DNA from 3 places in the Bradyrhizobium sp. HKCCYLRH3097 genome. Region 2 is predicted to be linked to each of the others. Evidence: predicted binding sites of a transcription regulator. Region 2 holds the regulator's gene; each other region holds the start of a gene.

Region 1 (6,624 bases), on a different contig from region 2:
CCCCGTCGTCATCGCCCAGATATCCGACCTGCACATCAAGGCGCCCGGCCGGCTCGCCTACCGCCGCGTCGATACGGCGCGCGCGTTGACCCGTTGCATCACGGAGCTCAACCGGTTCGAGCCGAAGCTCGATCTGGTGGTGATCTCCGGCGATCTCGTCGATACGCCGTTGTCGGCCGAGTACGATCATCTCAAGGATCTTCTCGCCGAGCTCGAAACTCCATTCGTCGCCGTGCCCGGCAATCACGATTCACGCGAGCTGATGCGCGCGGCGTTTCCGGACGCTCTGCATGGTCAGCCCACCGGTCCGCTGAACCGGTGCGTGGAGTTGGCCGATCTCGATCTGCTTCTGCTCGATTCCAGCGTGCCCGGCCATCCGCATGGCGAGCTCGATGAAGCGAGTCTGCAATGGCTCGACGCCGCGCTGTCCGGATCCAGCGAAAGGCCGGCCCTGCTGTTTCTGCACCACCCGCCGTTCGCCACTGGCATCTGGCACATGGACCGGCAGAACCTGCGCAACGCCGACGATCTCGCGGCCGTCCTCACGCGCCATCCGCGGGTGCAACTGATCGGGTGCGGTCACGTTCATCGCGCGACGCTGACCCGGTTTGCGGGCATCCCCTGCACGATCTGCCCGGCACCGAACCATGCCGTCGCGCTCGACCTGGCCGAGCTTCGCCCGCCATCCTTCCGGATCGAGCCACCGGCCTTTCACCTTCATGCCTGGTTTCCAGGACCGGGATTTGGAACGGTCGTCACGCATCAGGTGCCGATCGGGATTTTCAACGGGCCGCATCCGTTCTTCAATCAGGACGGCACGCTCATCGACTGAGGGCGCAAGAACGAAGCGAGGCGGCGGGGTCTGGTCTAGCTCTCGACCTCGAACGTCACGCGCTCCGCCGCGAAGCGCGAGCGCTTGCTGACCAGCGGCGTCCCATCGGCATCGATGTCGGTGCTGTCGACCACCAGCACCGGACGGCCCAGCGCGAGGTCGAGCCGTGCGGCGTCGCTCGCGTCGGCGATGGCCGCCGTGATCCTGGTCGCGCCGCGGCGATAGTCGCGAATGCCGTAATGCGCAAGCAGCGCCGTCATCGAGCGGAGCGATGCGAAGATGTGGCCGGCCTCGGGAAATCGCTCGGACGACAGCCAGGACGTGCTGACGCAGATGGGGGTCTTGTCGGCAAGACGCAGTGCCTCGATTCGGACCAGCGGCGCCCCCGTCTTCAGTCGGAGCGCGTGCGCGAGTTCGCGCGTCGCCGACTCTTCGGACGCTGCGATCAACTGTCCGCGCGGCTCGCGCCCGCCGGCGCCCACGATCTCGGAGAACCTGGTTCGCGATCTCAGGGGATATGACAGACGAGGCGCTTCGACATAAGTGCCGCTGCCGCGCTCGGCGCGCACGAGGCCGCGCTCGGCCAAGGTCGCGAGCGCGCGACGCACCGTATGACGGTTGACGCGGTAGGTTTCGGCGATCTCGGTCTCGCCGGGCAGGCGGGTGCCGGCCGCGAAGCGGCCGTCGGCGATGTCGCGCTCGATGCCGTCGGCCACCCGGCGCCACAGTGCCACGCCCGAGTCGGCGCCCTGCATGCTCATCTGCGGTTCTCCGCTGCGCGACCTGAAAATCACGCCCATGTCATCAAACAGTCATGGCGCTTCGTTACGAAGTTGTCTATTAACATAGACAACTTCGCGATAGCAAGTTCGAGGTGACGATGGAGGGCGAGACCGCGATGCAGGACCGGCGCAGGACGGCGATGCGGGTATTGGCGCATGCCTCGCATGAGGACATCCGCGTCAGGCTCGACGGACTGGCGCTGCCTGAGTATCGCGACCTGCGTCCGGCGGAGAATGGTCTCGTGATGCTGCGGGGCCGGATCGGCGGTGATGGTGCGCCGTTCAATGTCGGCGAAGCGACGGTGTCGCGCGCCGCGGTACGGCTGGAGAGCGGCGAGGTCGGGTTCGGCTATGTGCTCGGACGAGACGCCGGGAAGGCGCGTCTGATGGCGCTGTGTGACGCGATGATCCAGTCGTCGAGCCATGCGCGATCGATCGAGACTCAGGTGGTCGCGCCGCTGCAGGAGCTGATGCGCGCATCGCGGGAGCATCGAGCGGAGGAGGCTGCGGCCACGCGTGTCGATTTCTATACGATGGTGCGAGGAGAAAGCTGATGGCTGCTGCCGCTTCCGATCTGCAGCCTGGTTTCGCCGACAATGTCCTGTCCGCGCAATCGACCTTCCGTACCGTCATGGAGGCCATGGCGCGTCCGGGCAATGTGCGGCAGGTCGAGGGCAATGTCGGCCGGCCGTCGTCGTTGATGCCTGGTGCTGCCGCGATCGCGTTGACCTTGTTCGATCACGATACGCCGATCTGGCTCGATGCGCCGCTCGCCGGCACGCCCGAGGTCGGCGCCTGGCTCAAGTTTCACACCGGGGCGCCGATCGTCGCCGATGCCGCGCTCGCCTGCTTTGCGGTGGCGGCGGACGCCGAAGCGCTGCCTGATCTGGATTCATTCGCGCTCGGCAGTGCTGAATACCCTGATCGCTCGACGACGCTGATCCTGCAGGTGCCGAGCTTGTCCGGAGGGCCGGCGTTCAAGCTGCGCGGTCCTGGCATCGACGGGACGACATCGTTCCGTGCAACGGTCGCGCCCGCCGATCTGTTCGAGCGGCTGTCGATCAATGAGAAGCTGTTTCCGCGTGGTGTCGATGTGGTGCTGGTCGATGGCTCGTCCATCGTCGCCATCCCGCGAACGACCCGACTCGTTTCCGCAGGAGAGTGAGGCATGTATGTTGCCGTCAAGGGTGGCGAGCGCGCCATCGAGAACGCGCACCGGCTGCTGGCGCATGAACGCCGGGGTGATCGCGATGTGCCCGAACTTTCGCTGGCGCAGATCTCCGAGCAGTTGGGGCTTGCCGTCGATCGCGTGATGACCGAGGGCTCGCTGTACGACCGCGAGCTCGCGTCGCTCGCAATCAAGCAGGCACGCGGTGATCTGATCGAGGCGATCTTCCTGGTGCGTGCCTTCCGCGCGACCCTGCCGCGCTTCGGTGCGACCGAGCCGGTCGACACCGGTGCGATGCGGGTGCAGCGGCGCGTCTCGTCGACCTTCAAGGACATTCCGGGCGGCCAGGTGCTCGGGCCGACCTTCGACTATACGCATCGGCTGCTCGATCCGCAGTTGGCGGCCGCCGCCGAGCCGGAGCCGCCGGCCCGTGCCGAGGCGCCGAATGCGCCGACGCCGCGTGTCACCGATATTCTCGGCCAGGACGGGCTGATCGAGCCGTCGCCGCAAGCCGATGTTGGCGCGCCGGTCGGCGATCTCACCCGCGATCCCCTAGGCTTTCCCGCGGATCGTGATCTGCGGTTGCAGAATCTCGCACGCGGTGATGAGGGCTTTCTGCTCGCGCTCGGCTACTCGACCCAGCGCGGCTACGGCCGCAACCATCCCTTCGCCGGCGAAATCCGCTTCGGCGAAGTCGAGGTCGAGTTCTTGGCCGAGGAGATCGGCTTTGCGGTGCCGCTCGGATCGATCGAGCTGACCGAATGCCAGATGGTGAACCAGTTCAAGGGGTCGGCGACCGAGCCGCCGTGCTTCACGCGCGGTTATGGCCTCGCCTTCGGGCAGAGCGAGCGCAAGACGATGTCGATGGCGCTGGTCGACCGCGCCTTGCGGGCGCGCGAGCTCGGCGAGGACATGGTCGCGCCGGCGCAGGATGAGGAGTTCGTGATGTCGCACTCCGACAACGTGCAGGCGACCGGGTTCGTCGAGCATCTGAAGCTGCCGCATTATGTCGACTTCCAGTCCGAGCTCGGCCTGCTGCGCAAGCTGCGCCAGGAGTTCGCCGAGGCCAATGCCGCTCCCGAATTGAAGGAGGCTGCGGAATGAACGCGCCGACCTACAATTTCGCCTATCTCGACGAGCAGACCAAGCGGATGATCCGTCGCGCGATCCTGAAGGCGATCGCGATTCCCGGCTATCAGGTGCCGTTCGCGAGCCGCGAGATGCCGATGCCCTATGGCTGGGGCACCGGCGGCGTACAGGTCACCGCCGCCATTCTCGGTCCCGACGACGTGCTCAAGGTCATCGACCAGGGCTCGGACGATACGACCAATGCGATCTCGATCCGCAAGTTCTTCGCCAAGACCGCGGGCGTTGCGACCACGACGTCGACGGAAGAGGCGAGCGTGATCCAGACCCGGCATCGCATTCCCGAGGCGCCGCTTCACGAGGGGCAGGTGCTGGTCTATCAGGTGCCGATCCCGGAGCCGCTGCGCTTTCTCGAGCCGCGCGAGACCGAGACCCGCCGCATGCATGCGCTGGCCGAATATGGCCTGATGCACGTCAAGCTCTATGAGGACATCGCACGCTTCGGCCACATCGCGACGTCCTACGCCTATCCGGTCAAGGTCAATGCGCGCTACGTGATGGATCCGTCGCCGACGCCGAAGTTCGACAATCCCAAGATGGACAATTGCCCGGCGCTGCAATTGTTCGGTGCGGGACGCGAGAAGCGAATCTATGCCATTCCGCCCTATACGCCGGTCGTCTCGCTGGATTTCGAGGACCATCCGTTCACGCGCTACAAGTTCGATGCACCCTGCGCGCTGTGCGGCGCGGAGGATTCCTACCTGGACGAGATCGTGACCGACGACAAGGGCAGCCGCATGTTCGTCTGCTCCGACACCGATTACTGCGAGGGCCGCCAGGCGTCCGGACATCGTGGCGAGCAGAGCGCCGCCCCGCACAAGGAGAGCGCCCATGGCTGAGATGATCAGCGCATCCGATCAGCCGCTGCTCGTCGCGGAAGGGCTTGCGAAGAGCTACGGCCGGTTGGCAGCCTGCCGCGACGTCTCCTTCGTGCTCTATCCCGGCGAGGTGCTCGCCATCGTCGGCGAGTCCGGCTCGGGCAAATCGACACTCTTGCAGATGCTGTCGGCGCAACTGGCGCCGACGTTGGGCCGCGTGTCCTATCGGATGCGGGACGGGGTGCTGCGCGATCTTGCCGGCCTTGGCGAGGTGGAGCGCCGTTTTCTGTTCCGCACCGATTGGGGCTATGTCCATCAGGACCCGACGCAAGGCCTGCGCATGGCGGTCTCCGCCGGCGCCAATGTCGGCGAGCGGCTGATGGCGGTCGGCTGGAATCACTACGGTCAGATCAGGCAGACCGCCTCGTCCTGGCTCGCGCGCGTGGAGATCGACGTTGCCCGCATCGACGATGCGCCGCGGACCTATTCCGGCGGCATGCGGCAGCGGCTGCAGATCGCGCGCAATCTCGTGACCGAGCCCAGGCTCGTGTTCATGGATGAGCCGACCGGAGGACTCGACGTGTCCGTGCAGGCGCGCCTGCTCGATCTGATGCGCAGCCTCGTCAACGAGCTCGGCCTCGCCGCCATCGTCGTGACCCACGATCTGGCCGTGGCGCGGTTGCTGTCTCATCGTGTGATGGTCATGAAGGAGGGGCGGGTGATCGAGACCGGCCTCACCGACCAGGTGCTCGACGATCCGCGCGAGCCTTACACGCAGCTCCTCGTATCCTCGATCCTGCCGCCATGATGCAATGAGCCCAATGCGATGACCGTGATGATCGATGTCGAAAGTGCAGAGAAGACCTTCACCATGCATCTGCAGGGCGGCATATCGCTGCCCGTGGTGCGCGGCGTGTCGTTCCAGGTCAAGGCCGGCGAATGCGTCGTGTTGTCGGGACCGTCGGGTGCCGGCAAGTCGTCGATCCTGAAGATGATCTTCGGCAACTACCGTTGCGATGGCGGACGCATCGGCGTCCGGCACCTCGGCGAGATGACCGATCTCGCCGGCGCCGAGCCGCGCCTTGTCCTCCATGCGAGGCGGCAGACCATCGGTTATGTCAGTCAGTTCCTGCGCGCGGTGCCGCGTGTCCCTGCGCTCGATGTCGTTGCCGAGCCGCTGCTCGCGGCCGGCCTGCCGCGCGACGATGCGAGGGTGCGGGCGGGAGGACTGCTGCGGCGGCTGAACATTCCCGAGCGGCTGTGGTCGCTGCCGCCATCGACCTTCTCGGGCGGCGAGCAGCAGCGGGTCAACATCGCTCGCGGCTTCATCTCCGACGTCCCGGTGCTGCTGCTCGATGAGCCGACCGCGTCGCTCGATGCGGCGAACCGTGCGGTCGTGGTCGACCTGATTGCGGCGAAGAAGAAGGACGGGGTGGCGATGCTCGCGATCGTGCATGATGACGATATCCGTGCGCAGATTGCGGATCGTACGGTCGACGTCACGACATTCGCTGCGGCGGCATGAGGTACACATTGCAGATGAGCGCGAACATGTCCGATATCGTGATAGGCAATGCCAGGCTGGTCCTCGCCGACCGGGTCGTCGAGCAGGGCTGGGTGGCGATCGCCGGAGGCCTGATCGCGGAACTGGGCGAGGGGGCGGCGCCGGCCGGCAGCCTGGATGCCGGCGGCGACCTGCTGATGCCCGGGCTGGTCGAACTGCACACCGATCACCTCGAGGCGCATTTCGTGCCCCGCCCCAAGGTCTATTGGGATCCCGTTGCTGCGGTCATTTCCTATGACGGGCAACTTGCGACCGCGGGCATCACGACGGTGCTGGATTCGCTGCGGGTGTGGAGCGAGGAGGGCGCCGAGGGC
Region 2 (6,624 bases):
AGGTGATTGGCGATGAAGGTCGGACGGCCGACCGCGTCGAGGCCGTCTGCCGACAGATCGCCCGAGGTGAGCGCCAGCAGGCTTTCCATCATCCAACCCGGATGCGGCGCACAGCCTGCGACGTTGATCACCGGCAGCCCGCGTTTCGAGCGGAAGCCCGCGCCGAGCGCGCCGCCGATGTCGCTGCCCTCGAACTGCAATCCGACCGCATCGGTCGGGTTGATGCCGGCAGCAGGAATGCCGCCATAGGCGGCGCAACTGCCGACGGCAACGACGTAGTCGGCCAGCGGCGCCAGATCGAGCAGCCAGTGATAGATCGAGCGGTTGGTGCCGGCGAGCATGTTGAAGCGGCCGGTCAGACCAGGTCCGCGCGCCACCGAGCCTTCGAGCACCAGCAGATCGAGCCGCTCGCGGCCGTCGCGGATCGCCTCCAACAGCTCCACGACCTCGTCCCCTGTCTGCTCGCTGACGGAGGGATGCCACACCAGATCGATGCCGGATTGGCGCAATTCGTCGAACCAGCCGGACGCGCCGCTTTCCAGGATCGACATGGTGCAGCCGCCGCAGCTCGCACCCTGCAGCCATAGCATCCTGATCGTTCCCTCAGAGCCGACCATCATAAGGCCCCGCTCCTAGCCCGTCTTAAGCGTTCCGCTTCGTATCACCGGCGGGTTTAGCGCCCCCGCATGAACACTGGCAAGCGCTTCCCCGGGGATAGCCTCGGAACCGCGCTGGCTGCGACCGAGCAGCATGGCGACCGCCCAGATCAGTCCGAACAGGCCAATCGCGACGATCCCGAGATTGGCGACATCGTCGCCCAGCGCGGTGGCGACCCCCGTCCATCCCCCGGTCAGGCCAAGCCGCGGCGCCAACAGCGTGATCGCCTCGAAGCCGCCGATCACCAGCGCGATGGCAACGGATGCGCCGGTGATCACGAGGTTATAGCGCAGCTTGCGTGCGGGATCGGTCAGCGCCCAGCGATAGGCGCCCGCCATCAGCATGCTGTCGGCGGTGTCGACGGTGGCCATCGCAGCCGCGAACAGCGCCGGAAACACCAGGACATGGGCGAGGCTCGCGCCGCGCGCTGCCTCGGTTGCCGACAGGCTGAGAAGCCCGATCTCGCTCGCAGTGTCGAAGCCGAGACCGAACAGGAAACCGAGCGGATACATGTGCCAGGCGCGTCCCACCAGGCGGAGCACCGGGCGCAGCAGGCGGATGAGGATGCCCCGTCCGGAGCTTCCGGCGGTTTCCATCTCGGACTGCGGCTGTGCGGCGCGGCGCCAGAGGTTCACGAACAGAATGAGGTTCGCCAACGCGATCAGCAGCAGGAAGCCGGCCGACACCGACGTGCCGATGACGCCGCCGATCGCCCTGATCGCGCTCTCTTCATCCAGGAGGTCGGCGCCGGCGATGAGGCTCACGACGATGGTGGCGATGACGACGACGCTGGAATGGCCGAGCGCAAAATACAGGCCGGCGGCGCGCGGGGCGCTACCGTCCTGCACCAGCTTCCGTACGACGTTGTCGATCGCCGCGATGTGATCCGCATCGACCGCATGGCGCAGTCCGAGCAGCCAGGCCAGCATCGCGGTGCCGACGATGGCGGGCCGGTCGGCATAGAGCGCGAACGCCCAGGCCCAGGCGAGCGCGTTGGCGGCGACCAGCCCGCCGACGAGCGCAACGTTGCGGCCGGGCTGCGATCGCCACCACAGCAGCCGAGGGGCACGAGGATGATCAATTTGAACAATCGTCATACTCGGACTATAGCAAGAGCCAGGCCAGTTCGGTAAAGCCCCCCGCTGCAGGCAAAAGCTGCGGGAAAACGTGGGCGGCCCTTCCCGGATTGCCCTCTTGCTTGGCAACCCGCTATCCAGTCACGCACAGATCATGACCAGCGGCGGGACATCCTCTTCTCTCGTCCCTCCTTCGCTCACCGCATCGAGGCACTCTGTGCCGCGATCTCGCGCCGCACGACCGCCTCGAACTGGCTCGCGGGGGCGGCGAACATCAGCCGGGTCTCCTCATGGAACGCCGAGAAGATGCCGACCACGGCCGGCTGTCCGCCGACTTCGGCCATGATGGGGGAGCCCGAATAGCCGAAATTGGCGAGGCAATGCACCGTCAGCAGCATCCCGTCCTTGGTCATGCCGGCGCTGCAATTGCGCTGGCCGGTCGGCGAATAGCGCCGCTCCTGGCCATAGCCGATCTCGGAGATGGTTCCGGCCGTGGTCGCAGCCTGCAATTCCTCGCGCGTCAGCGCCCTGACCTCAACCGGCTTCGACGGCAGCGCGTCCTTCAGCACGATCAACGCCCAATCGGCGGGCGAGCGGTCGAGCGACCACCTGTCGTGCCGGGTCGGGACGAAATCAGGCGCCACGATCAGCTTGTCGGCGACAGACGATGCCGCCGGCGTGCCCCTGTTCATGCCGGCCAGGAAGCGGACGTTGCCGGGGCTGACCTGCGCCACGCCGTTGAACACGCAATGTGCCGCGGTGAGCACGACGCGCGGCGCGACCAGCGTGCCGGTGCACCAGCCGCCGGTCGAGTATTGCGCGACGGTGACGACGCCGATCGACGACGCCGGCCACGAGGTGGGATCGACGACCTCGCCGATGTGGCGGTCGAGCCCGAGCAGTTGCTCCGGACGCGGAGCGGCGATGCCGGCCTCCGCCGATTCCGGCTTCGGCCGCCAGGCCGCAATGGCACTCTGGGCCTGGACGCGCTGCGGCTCGGTCAACTTGACCCGCTGCACGTCGCGGCCGGCCGATCGCACGCCGCTACGGCCCGCCATCACCAGCCAGGCATAGCCCTGCACGACGTCCTGTTTCACACCGCGGCCGTCGAGCAGCATCAGGCCGAGCATGTATTGCGACTGGGCGAAGCCCTGCGCCGCGGCGCGGCTGAACCAGCGGCCGGCTTCGCCGTAATTGCTCGCAACACCTTCGCCATTGACGTAGGCGATGCCGAGATAGTGTTGCGCGACAGCGAGCCCCTGATCGGCGGCCTTGCGGTACCACGCCAGCGCCTCGGCGGGGTTGCGCGGTTGGCCCCAGCCGAAGGCGTGCATGAAGCCGACGTCGAACTGCGCCCGCGCATCGCCCTTGGCGGCCAGCGGCAGCAGCCGTCGCATCGCCGCCGCATGCTGCCCGTTGCCTGCCGCCGCGACCGCGTCTTCGAGCTCGGCGGCCGTGGCGCCCGCCGCGCCGCCGAGCAGCACGGCAAGAGATATGATGATGGTCTTGATCAAGGGCGTCCGCTGGGACCGAAACATCGTGACGGGCCACGAAGCAGACACGATCAAGACGGCGGCGGCGTGGCGGAAAGCGGACCGCGATCTCCTCAATCGGGCCGCCTCGCGCCTCACACCTGCTTCGTGCTCACGCCGGATCGCCCCTTACACCTGCTCGCTCTTGGCGAAGCGGTCATCGAGCGCATAACCGGCGCCGCGCACCGTGCGGATCGGGTCCTGCTCGCGGCCGGGATTGAGCAGCTTGCGCAGGCGGCCGATATGGACGTCGACGGTGCGCTCGTCGATGTAGATGTCGCGGCCCCAGACACTGTCGAGCAGCTGCTCGCGGCTGAACACGCGGCCGGGATGCTCCAGGAAGAACTCGAGCAGGCGGTATTCGGTCGGACCGAGATCGATCGGCCGCCCCGAGCGCGCCACGCGGCGTTTCTCGCGGTCGAGCTCGATGTCGCCATAGGACAGCACGGTCGCCAGCCGCTCCGGACTCGCCCGCCGCAGCAGGCCTTTCACCCGCGCCAGAAGCTCCGGCACCGAGAACGGCTTGACGATGTAGTCGTCGGCGCCGGTCGCGAGGCCGCGCACGCGCTCGCTCTCCTCCCCGCGTGCGGTGAGCATGATGATCGGCAACTGCCGGGTCTCGGTCCGCGCCCGCAGGCGGCGGCACAGCTCGATGCCGGACAGGCCCGGCAGCATCCAGTCGAGCACGACGAGATCGGGAACACGCTCCTTCAGGCGCGTGTCGGCTTCGTCGCCGCGCGCCACGGTCTCGACCTCGTAGCCTTCGGCCTCGAGGTTGTAGCGCAGCAGCGTCGTCAGCGCCTCCTCGTCCTCCACCACCAGAATTCGGGCGCCCATGTCTGAACCGTCTCTCTCAGTTGCCGGGGATCGTCGATGCGAAGCTCGTCATGTCGCCCTTCGGGCGCTTGTCCATGATCTGCTGGCCTTCGATCATATAGAACACCGTCTCGGCGATGTTGGTCGCGTGATCGCCGATGCGCTCGATATTCTTGGCGCAGAACATCAGGTGGATGCAGAACGAGATGTTGCGCGGATCCTCCATCATGTAGGTCAGGAGCTCGCGGAACAGCGAGGTGCAGATGGCATCGACTTCCTCATCGCCCTTCCACACCGTCATCGCGGCCGGCAAATCGTGCGCGGCATAGGCGTCCAGCACCGTCTTGACCTGCGACTGCACGAGATCGGTCATGTGCTCGAGCCCGCGGATCAGCTTCAGCGGATGGAAGTCGCTCTCCAGCGCCGCGACGCGCTTGCCGATGTTCTTGGCGAGATCACCGATACGCTCCAGATCGGTCGCCACGCGCATCGCGCCGACGATCTCACGCAGGTCGACCGCCATCGGCTGTCGCCGGGCGATGGTAAGAACGGCGCGCTCCTCGATGATGCGTTGCAGCTTGTCGACCTCGGCGTCGGTGGCGACCACCTTCTGGCCGAGCGCGATGTCGCGCCGCACCAGCGCATCGACGGAATCGACGATCAGCCGTTCCGCGAGGCCGCCCATCTCCGATACCAGACGGGTGAGGTCCTGCAGATCGCTGTCGAACGCCTTGGCGGTATGTTCACTGGCCATGATGATCTCCTGAAGACAATGTCGTCGGCGTCAGCCGAACCGGCCGGTGATATAATCCTGGGTCCGCCGATCGCTCGGCGAGGTGAAGATCTTGCTGGTGTCGTCGAACTCGATCAGCTCCCCGAGATACATGAAGGCGGTCTTGTCGGAGACGCGCGCCGCCTGCTGCATGTTATGCGTCACGATGGCGATCGTATAGTTTTCGGCGAGTTCCTGGATCAGCTCCTCGACCTTGGCGGTCGAGATCGGATCGAGCGCCGAGCACGGCTCGTCGAACAGGATCACCTCCGGCCGGACCGCCACGGTACGCGCGATGCACAGCCGCTGCTGCTGGCCGCCGGACAGCGACAGGCCCGAGGCGTTGAGCTTGTCCTTGACCTCGTTCCACAGCGCGCCGCCGCGCAGCGCCTTCTCGACCCGGTCGTCCATCTCCGACTTGGAGATCTTCTCATAGAGGCGGATGCCGAAGGCGATGTTCTCGTAGATCGTCATCGGGAACGGCGTCGGCTTCTGGAATACCATGCCGACCCGGGCACGCAGCAGGTTCAGATCGAGCTTGGGATCGAGGATGTTGGTGTTGTCGAGCATCAGCTGCCCGGTCGCCCGCTGCCCCGGATAGAGATCGTACATCCGGTTGAAGATGCGCAGCAGCGTGGACTTGCCGCAGCCGGACGGGCCGATGAACGCGGTGACGCGGTTGGTGCCCAGCGACAGGTTGATGTTCTTCAGCGCGTGATGGTCGCCGTAGTAGAAGTTGAGGTTGCGCGCGGTCACCTTGGCCGGCGCATCCGGAAGCGCCTTGCCGTGAAGAGCGTGATTGGGCTGACTGACGGAGACGGACAGTTCGGTCATTTGGTGTTCCTCTCGGCGCCGAGAATGCGTGCACCGATGTTCAGGGCGAGCACGGCCAGAGTGATGAGAAGGGCTCCGCTCCAGGCCAGTTGTTTCCAGTAGGCATAAGGGCTCTGGACGAAATTGTTGATGGTGACGGGCAGGTTCGCCATCGTCTTGGAAAGGTTGAGGCTCCAGAACTGGTTCGACAGCGCGGTGAACAGCAGAGGCGCGGTCTCGCCGGCGACGCGGGCGGTCGCCAGCAGCACGCCGGTGATGAGGCCCGAGCGCGCCGCCCGATAGGCGATGCGGCGGATCACCAGCGAGCGCGGCAGGCCGAGCGCAGACGCCGCCTCGCGCAGCGGGTTGGGCACGAGCAGCAGCATGTCCTCGGTGGTGCGCAGCACCACCGGGATCACGATGACCGCCAATGCAAGGGAACCCGCGAGTGCCGAGAAGCCGCCCATCGGCACCACGACCGCACCATAGATGAACAGGCCGATGATGATCGAGGGCGCCGACAGCAGGATGTCGTTGATGAAGCGGATCACCGAGGTCAGGCGGTCGTTGCGGCCGTATTCGGCGAGATAGGTGCCGGCAAACAGGCCGAGCGGCGCGCCGATGCCGACGCCGATGATCGTCATGATCAAGGAGCCGACGATGGCGTTGCGCAGGCCGCCTTCGCTGGAGCCGGGCGGTGGCGTGTCGGCGGCAAAAACCTGCAGGCTGAGGCCGGCGAGTCCGTTATAGAACAGCGTGAACAGGATCAGCGCCAGCCAGGTGACGCCGAACATCGCGGCGGCAACGCAGAGGCCGCGGATCACGATGTCTCTGCGGCGCCGGCGCGCATAGATCGGATTGACCGGCGCATCGAGTGTAAGCGTGTCAGCGCTGGACATGGCTTATTTTCCCGCCTTGGCTTCGAGCCGCATGAGCATCAGCCGCGCGCTCGCCAGCA
Region 3 (6,624 bases), on a different contig from region 2:
GAACGGGTCGCCAGCAAGCTCGAGACGCATGGTCGCATCGCTCGCGGCTATCTCGGTGCCGGCCTGCAGCCGGTCCGGCTCGACGATGGACTCGGTGCGATGATCATGAGCCTCGACAAGAGCGGCCCGGCCGCGGCCGCCGGCCTGCGCCAGGGTGACGTCATCACCGCTCTCAACAAGGAGCCGTTCAGGGGCATGCGCGCGATGATGCGCGAACTCGGTCCGGACAGCGTCGGCGCCGTCGTCGAGGTCGCAGCGCTGCGTGCCGGCGAGCCGGTGCAGTTCGCCCTGACCATCGGCGAGAGGCCGGCGTGAGCGAGAAGGCGCGCGCGCCGATCAGGATCGCGATCGCGGTCGATGATGCCGAGCTGGCCGACCGGCTGGCGGCGCTGCTCGGCGATGTCACGGGCCTGACGCTGGTCGCGCCCGGCGAGAGCGCCGACGTCGCCGTCGCGCCGTTGCATGGCAGTGATGAGGCGCGCAGCGGCGACGACAGGATCGACGGCCAGGCGATCGATGATTTTCAGCTCACCGCGCGCGAGCGCGACGTCCTGGCGCTGATGGCCGAGGGCTGCTCCAACAAGGAGATCGCGCGCAGCCTCGGCATCTCCGTACATACGGCGAAGTTCCACGTCGGCTCGCTGCTCGACAAGCTCGATGCAACGGGCCGGACCGATGCGGTGGCGCATGCGGCGCGGCGCGGGATCATCGAGCTGTGAGACCGCAGGCCGGCGCGGCGCGCTTCACGTCCTCGCGGCGAGCTACTTCCGCAAGCCGCTCATCACGCGGGGCAGCAGCGATGCGGCCAGCATGCGATAGCCCTCCGGGGTCAGATGCACACCGTCGACCTGATGCGGCAGGCCACGGAACATGCCGTTCTCGACCATCACGACCTTGATGCGGCGCTGCGCGGCCTTGGCCAACATGGCGCTGATGCTGCTGGCGCGCTGGTCGCCGACCCCTTTGCGGGCGTCGTTACCGCCGGGCTGCAGCACCAGCACGCGGGTTGATCCATCGACCGCGCTGTCGAAGCGGGACAGCATCCCGGCTGTGGTATCACCGTTGATGCCGGCGTTGGCGACGCTGACCCGAACGCCCTTGCCGTGGAGCATGGCCTCGAGCTGGGCCGGAAAATCCTCGCCGCGATTGACGCCCTTGCCATAGGTGTTGCTGGCGCCCAGCGCGACCACCTCGGCGGCGTCTGCCGCTCCGATCGCCGCGAACGCCAAGCCACACACAGCTAACAGTGCCACCATCTGGCGCCGGACAAGGCGGCCCAAAGATCCCGCTGGCATTTTCTTTTCCCCCCCGCTTGGTGTGAGAGGAAGCGTAGCTCACCAGTCGTCTGGTGAAAAGCGCGCGGCGCTACGGGTCTCATCACGCAGCATGCGCCAAGTCGACTGTGGAAGAGTCCTGTTTCTCTCTACGCGTCATTCCGGGGCGCCCGCAGGGCGAGCCCGGAATCCATTGAGCGACAGAACAAGAGGCAAAATGGATTCCGGGCTCATCGCTTCGCGATGCCCCGGAATGACCGGAGAGCAGCAGCGTCAGGCCTTCTTCTTCACGTCCTTGACGTTGGAGAACACGATGCCTTCGGCGCGTTCCTTGGTGTAGCCGAGATAGAACTCGTTCTTGGCCAGGAACACCGGATCGCCGTCGACGTCGTCGGCGACGCCGGAATTGTTGGCGGCGATGAACGCCTCGAGCTTCTTCTTGTCGTCGCACGAGATCCAGCGCGCCAGCGAGAACTCGGAGATCTCGAATTCGACCGGCAGCGAGTACTCGGCATCGAGCCGCACCTTGAGCACGTCGAGCTGCAGCGGTCCCACCACGCCGACCAGCGCCGGCGCACCGTCACGCGGGCGGAACACCTGCACGACGCCCTCCTCCGACATCTGCTGCAAGGCTTCCTTCAGCTTCTTGGCCTTCATCGCATCGGTGAGGCGGACGCGGCGGACGATTTCCGGGGCAAAGCTCGGCACGCCGACGAAGGTGAGATCCTCGCCCTCGGTCAGGGTGTCGCCGATGCGCAAGCTGCCATGGTTGGGAATGCCGACGACGTCGCCGGCGAAAGCTTCGTCCGCCACCGAGCGGTCCTGGGCGAAGAAGAATTGCGGGCTCGACAGCGGCATGGTCTTGCCGGTGCGTACCAGCTTCGCCTTCATGCCGCGGTTGAGCTTGCCCGAGCACAGCCGCGCGAACGCGATGCGGTCGCGGTGGTTGGGGTCCATATTCGCCTGGATCTTGAACACGAAGGCGCTCATGCGCGGCTCGGCGGCGTCGACCTTGCGCAGGTTCGACTCCTGCGCGCGCGGCGACGGCGCGTAGCGGCCGAGGCCTTCGAGCAGATCGCCGACGCCGAAATTGCGCAGCGCGCTGCCGAAATAGACCGGCGTCAGGTGGCCCTCGCGGAATGCCTCCAGGTCGAACGGCTTGCAGGCTTCCTTGACCAGCTCCAGCTCGTCGGTGATCTGACTCATGTCGAGATTGGCGTTGATCTTGCCGAGCTCGGCGATGTCGATTTGCTGCGCCGCGCCGGTCTTGGCGCCGCCGCCTTCGAGCAGACGCACGCCGCCGTCGCGGATGTCATAGGTGCCGATGAAGTCGCGGCCGCGCCCCACGGGCCAGGTCATCGGCGTGGTGTCGAGCGCCAGCGTCTTCTCGATCTCGTCCAGCAGATCGAAGGTGTCGCGGCTCTCGCGGTCCATCTTGTTGATGAAGGTGATGATCGGGATGTCGCGGAGGCGGCAGACCTCGAACAGCTTGCGCGTGCGCGCCTCAATGCCCTTGGCGGCGTCGATCACCATGACGGCCGAGTCGACCGCGGTCAGCGTGCGATAGGTGTCTTCGGAAAAGTCCTCGTGGCCCGGCGTGTCCAGCAGGTTGAACACCAGCCCTTCGAACTCGAAGGTCATCACCGAGGTGACGACCGAGATGCCGCGCTCGCGCTCGATCTTCATCCAGTCCGAGCGGGTGTTGCGGCGCTCGCCCTTGGCCTTGACCTGACCGGCGAGGTTGATGGCGCCGCCGAACAGCAGCAGCTTCTCGGTCAGCGTCGTCTTGCCGGCGTCCGGGTGCGAGATGATGGCGAAGGTGCGCCGGCGCGCGACCTCATCGGAGAGCGCGGAGCGGGACGGCTGTTCGGTCGTCAAACTTGTATCGGACATGAGGCGGCGGACGTCGTTTCGGGGCCAGAGAGCGGGCGATTTGATGGGAAAGGCGCGGGATCACGGCCGCCGCGCGCCCTCCATATAGGCGTTTTGCACCGCAACTCCAACCGGCGAGTTGCCCCTCGCCCGCCCCGGATCAGTGCCGGAGCACCGACACCAGCCAGAACGTCAGCGCCGAGACGATGGCCGAGGCCGGAATCGTGAAGATCCAGGCGTAGACGATCGATCCGGCCACGTTCCAGCGCACCGCGGAGGCGCGGCGGGCGGCGCCGACGCCGACGATCGCGCCGGTGATGGTGTGGGTGGTCGACACCGGCACGCCGAGGAACGTCGCCAGGAACAGCGTGATGGCGCCGCCGGTCTCGGCGCAGAAGCCCTGCATCGGGTTGAGCTTGGTGATGCGCAGGCCCATGGTGCGGACGATGCGCCAGCCGCCCATCAGGGTGCCAAGCGCCATCGCGGCCTGGCACGACAGCACGACCCAGAACGGCACCGTGAACTGCTCGCCGAGACGGCCCTGCGAGTACAACAGCACGGCGATGATGCCCATCGTCTTCTGCGCGTCGTTGCCGCCATGGCCGAGCGAATAGAGCGAGGCCGAGGCGAATTGCAGGATGCGGAAGGCGCGGTCGACCGCGAACGGCGTCGAGCGTACCGAGGCCCAGGACACGATCGCGACCAGGATCATCGCCAGCACCAGCCCGACCAGCGGCGACAGCACGATCGCGAGCACGGTCTTGGACAGGCCGCTCCACACGGTGGCCGAGATGCCGGCCTTGGCGACCCCTGCCCCGACCAGCCCGCCGATCAGCGCATGCGAGCTCGACGACGGAATGCCGGCGGCCCAGGTGACCAGGTTCCAGACGATGGCGCCGACCAGGGCAGCGAAGATCACCTGCGCGTCGACGATGGCGGGATCGATGATGCCGGTGCCGATGGTCTGGGCGACGTGGAGGCCGAACACGCCAAACGCCACGAAATTGAAGAATGCGGCCCAGAACACCGCATATTGCGGCCGCAGCACGCGGGTCGAAACGATGGTCGCGATCGAGTTGGCGGCGTCGTGCAGGCCGTTGAGGAAATCGAAGGCGAGTGCGACGGCGATGAGGCCGACCAGGATCGGAAGGCCGAGTTGAGCGTCCACGGCGCGGCCCTACCCTAGACCTGTTCGATCATGATCGAATTGATCTCGTTGGCGACGTCGTCGAAGCGGTCGGCGACCTTCTCCAGATGGTCATAGATCTCGGCGCCGACGATGAAATCCATCGTGTTGGCGTTGCGGTGCTTGAGGAACAGCTCCTTCAGCCCGATGTCGTGGAGATCGTCGACCCGTCCCTCGAGCTTGGTCATCTCCTCGGTGATCGCGGTGATCATCGGCACGTTCTGACCGATCGCCTGCAACAGCGGCAACGCCTTTCCGATCAGGTTGGCGCAGTCGACCAGCAAGGTGCCCATCTCGCGCATGGTCGGCTCGAACTCCTTGACCTCGAACAGCACCACGGCCTTGGCGGTCTGCTGCATCTGGTCGATGGCGTCGTCCATCGAGGTGATCAGGTTCTTGATGTCGCCGCGGTCGAATGGGGTGATGAAAGTGCGGCGGACAGCGGTCAGCACTTCGCGGGTGATGTTGTCGGCCTCGTTCTCGAGCTGGCTGACGCGCTGGCAATGCCTGAGGATGTCGTCGCCGCCCTGCAGCATGTCCTGCAGCGCATGGGCGCCTTGAATCACCACCTTGTTGTGGCGGGCGAACAAATCGAAAAACCGCTCCTCCCGCGGGAGGACGGCGCGAAACCAGTGCAGCATGGGACGAGATCCATCCATTCCGAAACGGGCCAGGGCCGGCCCGTCACAGAACTGTCATACTCCGGATCGCGCACCAGCAGAAGCGGTGGCCGGATCATCCACCGCTTTCTGCCCTTTCGACGATCTCTTTTCAGATCAATGACTTAGAGGGATCGCTTGAACAGATGGGCGATTTCCCCGACGACGCCGCGGCGGAAGGTGAGCACGCAGGCGACGAAGATCACGCCCTGGATCACCGTCACCCACTGGCCGAAGCCGGACAGATATTGCTGCATGCCGACGATCACGAACGCGCCGACGACGGGGCCGAACACGGTGCCGAGCCCACCGACCAGGGTCATGAGCACGATCTGGCCGGACATCCCGACCTCGACGTCGGTCAGCGAGGCATTCTGGGCGACGAACACCTTCAGCGCACCGGCGAGGCCCGCCAGCGTCCCCGACAGGATGAAGGCGAGCAGCTTGTAATGGTCGGTCTTGTAGCCCAGCGAGATCGCGCGCTGCTCGTTCTCACGGATCGATTTCAGCACCTCGCCGAACGGCGAGTTGATGGTGCGGAAGATCAGCAGGAAGCCGGCGAGGAAGCCGACCAGCACGACGTAATAGAGCACCGTCGGCTTGGACAGGTCGAGGATGCCGAACATCCGGCCCTGCGGAATGCCCTGGATGCCGTCCTCGCCATGGGTGAACGGCGCCTGCAGATAGATGAAGTACAGGAGCTGCGACAGCGCCAGGGTGATCATCGCGAAATAGATGCCCTGGCGTCGGATCGAGATGTAGCCGGTGATCACCGACAGGACGAACGATCCGGCGACGCCCGTCAGGATGCCGAGCTCGGGCGGCAGCCCCCACACCTTCAGCGCGTGGGCACTGCAATAGCCGGCCGTTCCCAGGAACATCGCATGGCCGAACGACAGCAGGCCGCCATAGCCGATCAGGAGGTTGAAGGCGCAGGCCAGCAGCGCGAAGCACAGCGCCTGCATGACGAAGAACGGGTAGAGCCCGGTCCACGGCACGATCGCCAGCAGCGCTGTCATGATGACGAACACGATCATCTCATCGCGCATCGCGCGCGGGGTGATCGGCAGGGTTGCGTCGGTGATGGATGTCATGTCAGGCCGCCCGTCCGGTCAGACCCGTCGGCTTCACCAGCAGCACCAGGACCATCAGAACGAAGACCACGGTGTTGGAAGCCTCGGGATAGAAATATTTGGTCAGTCCCTCGATCACGCCGAGCAGGAAGCCGGTGATGATCGAGCCCATGATCGAACCCATGCCGCCGATCACGACCACCGCGAACACCACGATGATGATGTGCTCGCCCATCAGCGGCCGCACCTGGTTGATCGGCGCCGACAACACGCCGGCCAGCGCCGCGAGCCCGACGCCGAGGCCGTAGGTCAGCGTGATCATGCGCGGCACGTTGATGCCGAACGCCCGCACCAAGGTCGGATTCTCGGTGGCGGCGCGCAGGTAGGCGCCGAGCCGGGTCCGCTCGATCAGGAACCAGGTCGCCAGACAGACGACCAGGGAGAATATGACGACCCAGCCGCGATAGACCGGCAGATACATGAAGCCGAGGTTCATGCCGCCGCGGAGCTGATCCGGGATCGCATAAGGCAGGCCGGACGAGCCGAAGAAGTTCTGGAAC

The links. Region 2 encodes PhoB, which activates phosphate uptake and scavenging genes when phosphate is short. Its sites were predicted from a motif close to TGTCATNNANCTGTCAT; they were not measured.
Region 1: the regulator PhoB is predicted to act here: its motif matches at 1,632-1,648, upstream of phnF (phosphonate metabolism transcriptional regulator PhnF).
Region 3: the regulator PhoB is predicted to act here: its motif matches at 5,015-5,031, upstream of ACQR0U_RS08620 (DUF47 domain-containing protein).

What each region holds. Positions count from the first base shown of each region.
Region 1 covers NZ_JBNPTX010000010.1:217,627-224,250, reverse strand. The annotation lists gene ACQR0U_RS23505 (phosphodiesterase) at 1-832, shown strand, start outside; gene phnF (phosphonate metabolism transcriptional regulator PhnF) at 868-1,593, opposite strand; gene phnG (phosphonate C-P lyase system protein PhnG) at 1,713-2,168, shown strand; gene phnH (phosphonate C-P lyase system protein PhnH) at 2,168-2,779, shown strand; gene ACQR0U_RS23485 (carbon-phosphorus lyase complex subunit PhnI) at 2,783-3,886, shown strand; gene ACQR0U_RS23480 (alpha-D-ribose 1-methylphosphonate 5-phosphate C-P-lyase PhnJ) at 3,883-4,767, shown strand; gene phnK (phosphonate C-P lyase system protein PhnK) at 4,760-5,554, shown strand; gene phnL (phosphonate C-P lyase system protein PhnL) at 5,573-6,271, shown strand; gene ACQR0U_RS23465 (alpha-D-ribose 1-methylphosphonate 5-triphosphate diphosphatase) at 6,286-6,624, shown strand, end outside.
Region 2 covers NZ_JBNPTX010000003.1:311,654-318,277, forward strand. The annotation lists gene ACQR0U_RS10415 (HupU protein) at 1-617, opposite strand, end outside; gene ACQR0U_RS10420 (HoxN/HupN/NixA family nickel/cobalt transporter) at 633-1,754, opposite strand; gene ACQR0U_RS10425 (trypsin-like serine protease) at 1,931-3,247, opposite strand; gene phoB (phosphate regulon transcriptional regulator PhoB) at 3,395-4,102, opposite strand; gene phoU (phosphate signaling complex protein PhoU) at 4,119-4,835, opposite strand; gene pstB (phosphate ABC transporter ATP-binding protein PstB) at 4,866-5,687, opposite strand; gene pstA (phosphate ABC transporter permease PstA) at 5,684-6,565, opposite strand; gene pstC (phosphate ABC transporter permease subunit PstC) at 6,569-6,624, opposite strand, start outside.
Region 3 covers NZ_JBNPTX010000002.1:633,382-640,005, forward strand. The annotation lists gene ACQR0U_RS08595 (S1C family serine protease) at 1-315, shown strand, start outside; gene ACQR0U_RS08600 (response regulator transcription factor) at 312-719, shown strand; gene ACQR0U_RS08605 (GDSL-type esterase/lipase family protein) at 762-1,238, opposite strand; gene ACQR0U_RS08610 (peptide chain release factor 3) at 1,548-3,167, opposite strand; gene ACQR0U_RS08615 (inorganic phosphate transporter) at 3,307-4,314, opposite strand; gene ACQR0U_RS08620 (DUF47 domain-containing protein) at 4,329-4,973, opposite strand; gene ACQR0U_RS08625 (branched-chain amino acid ABC transporter permease) at 5,117-6,085, opposite strand; gene ACQR0U_RS08630 (branched-chain amino acid ABC transporter permease) at 6,087-6,624, opposite strand, start outside.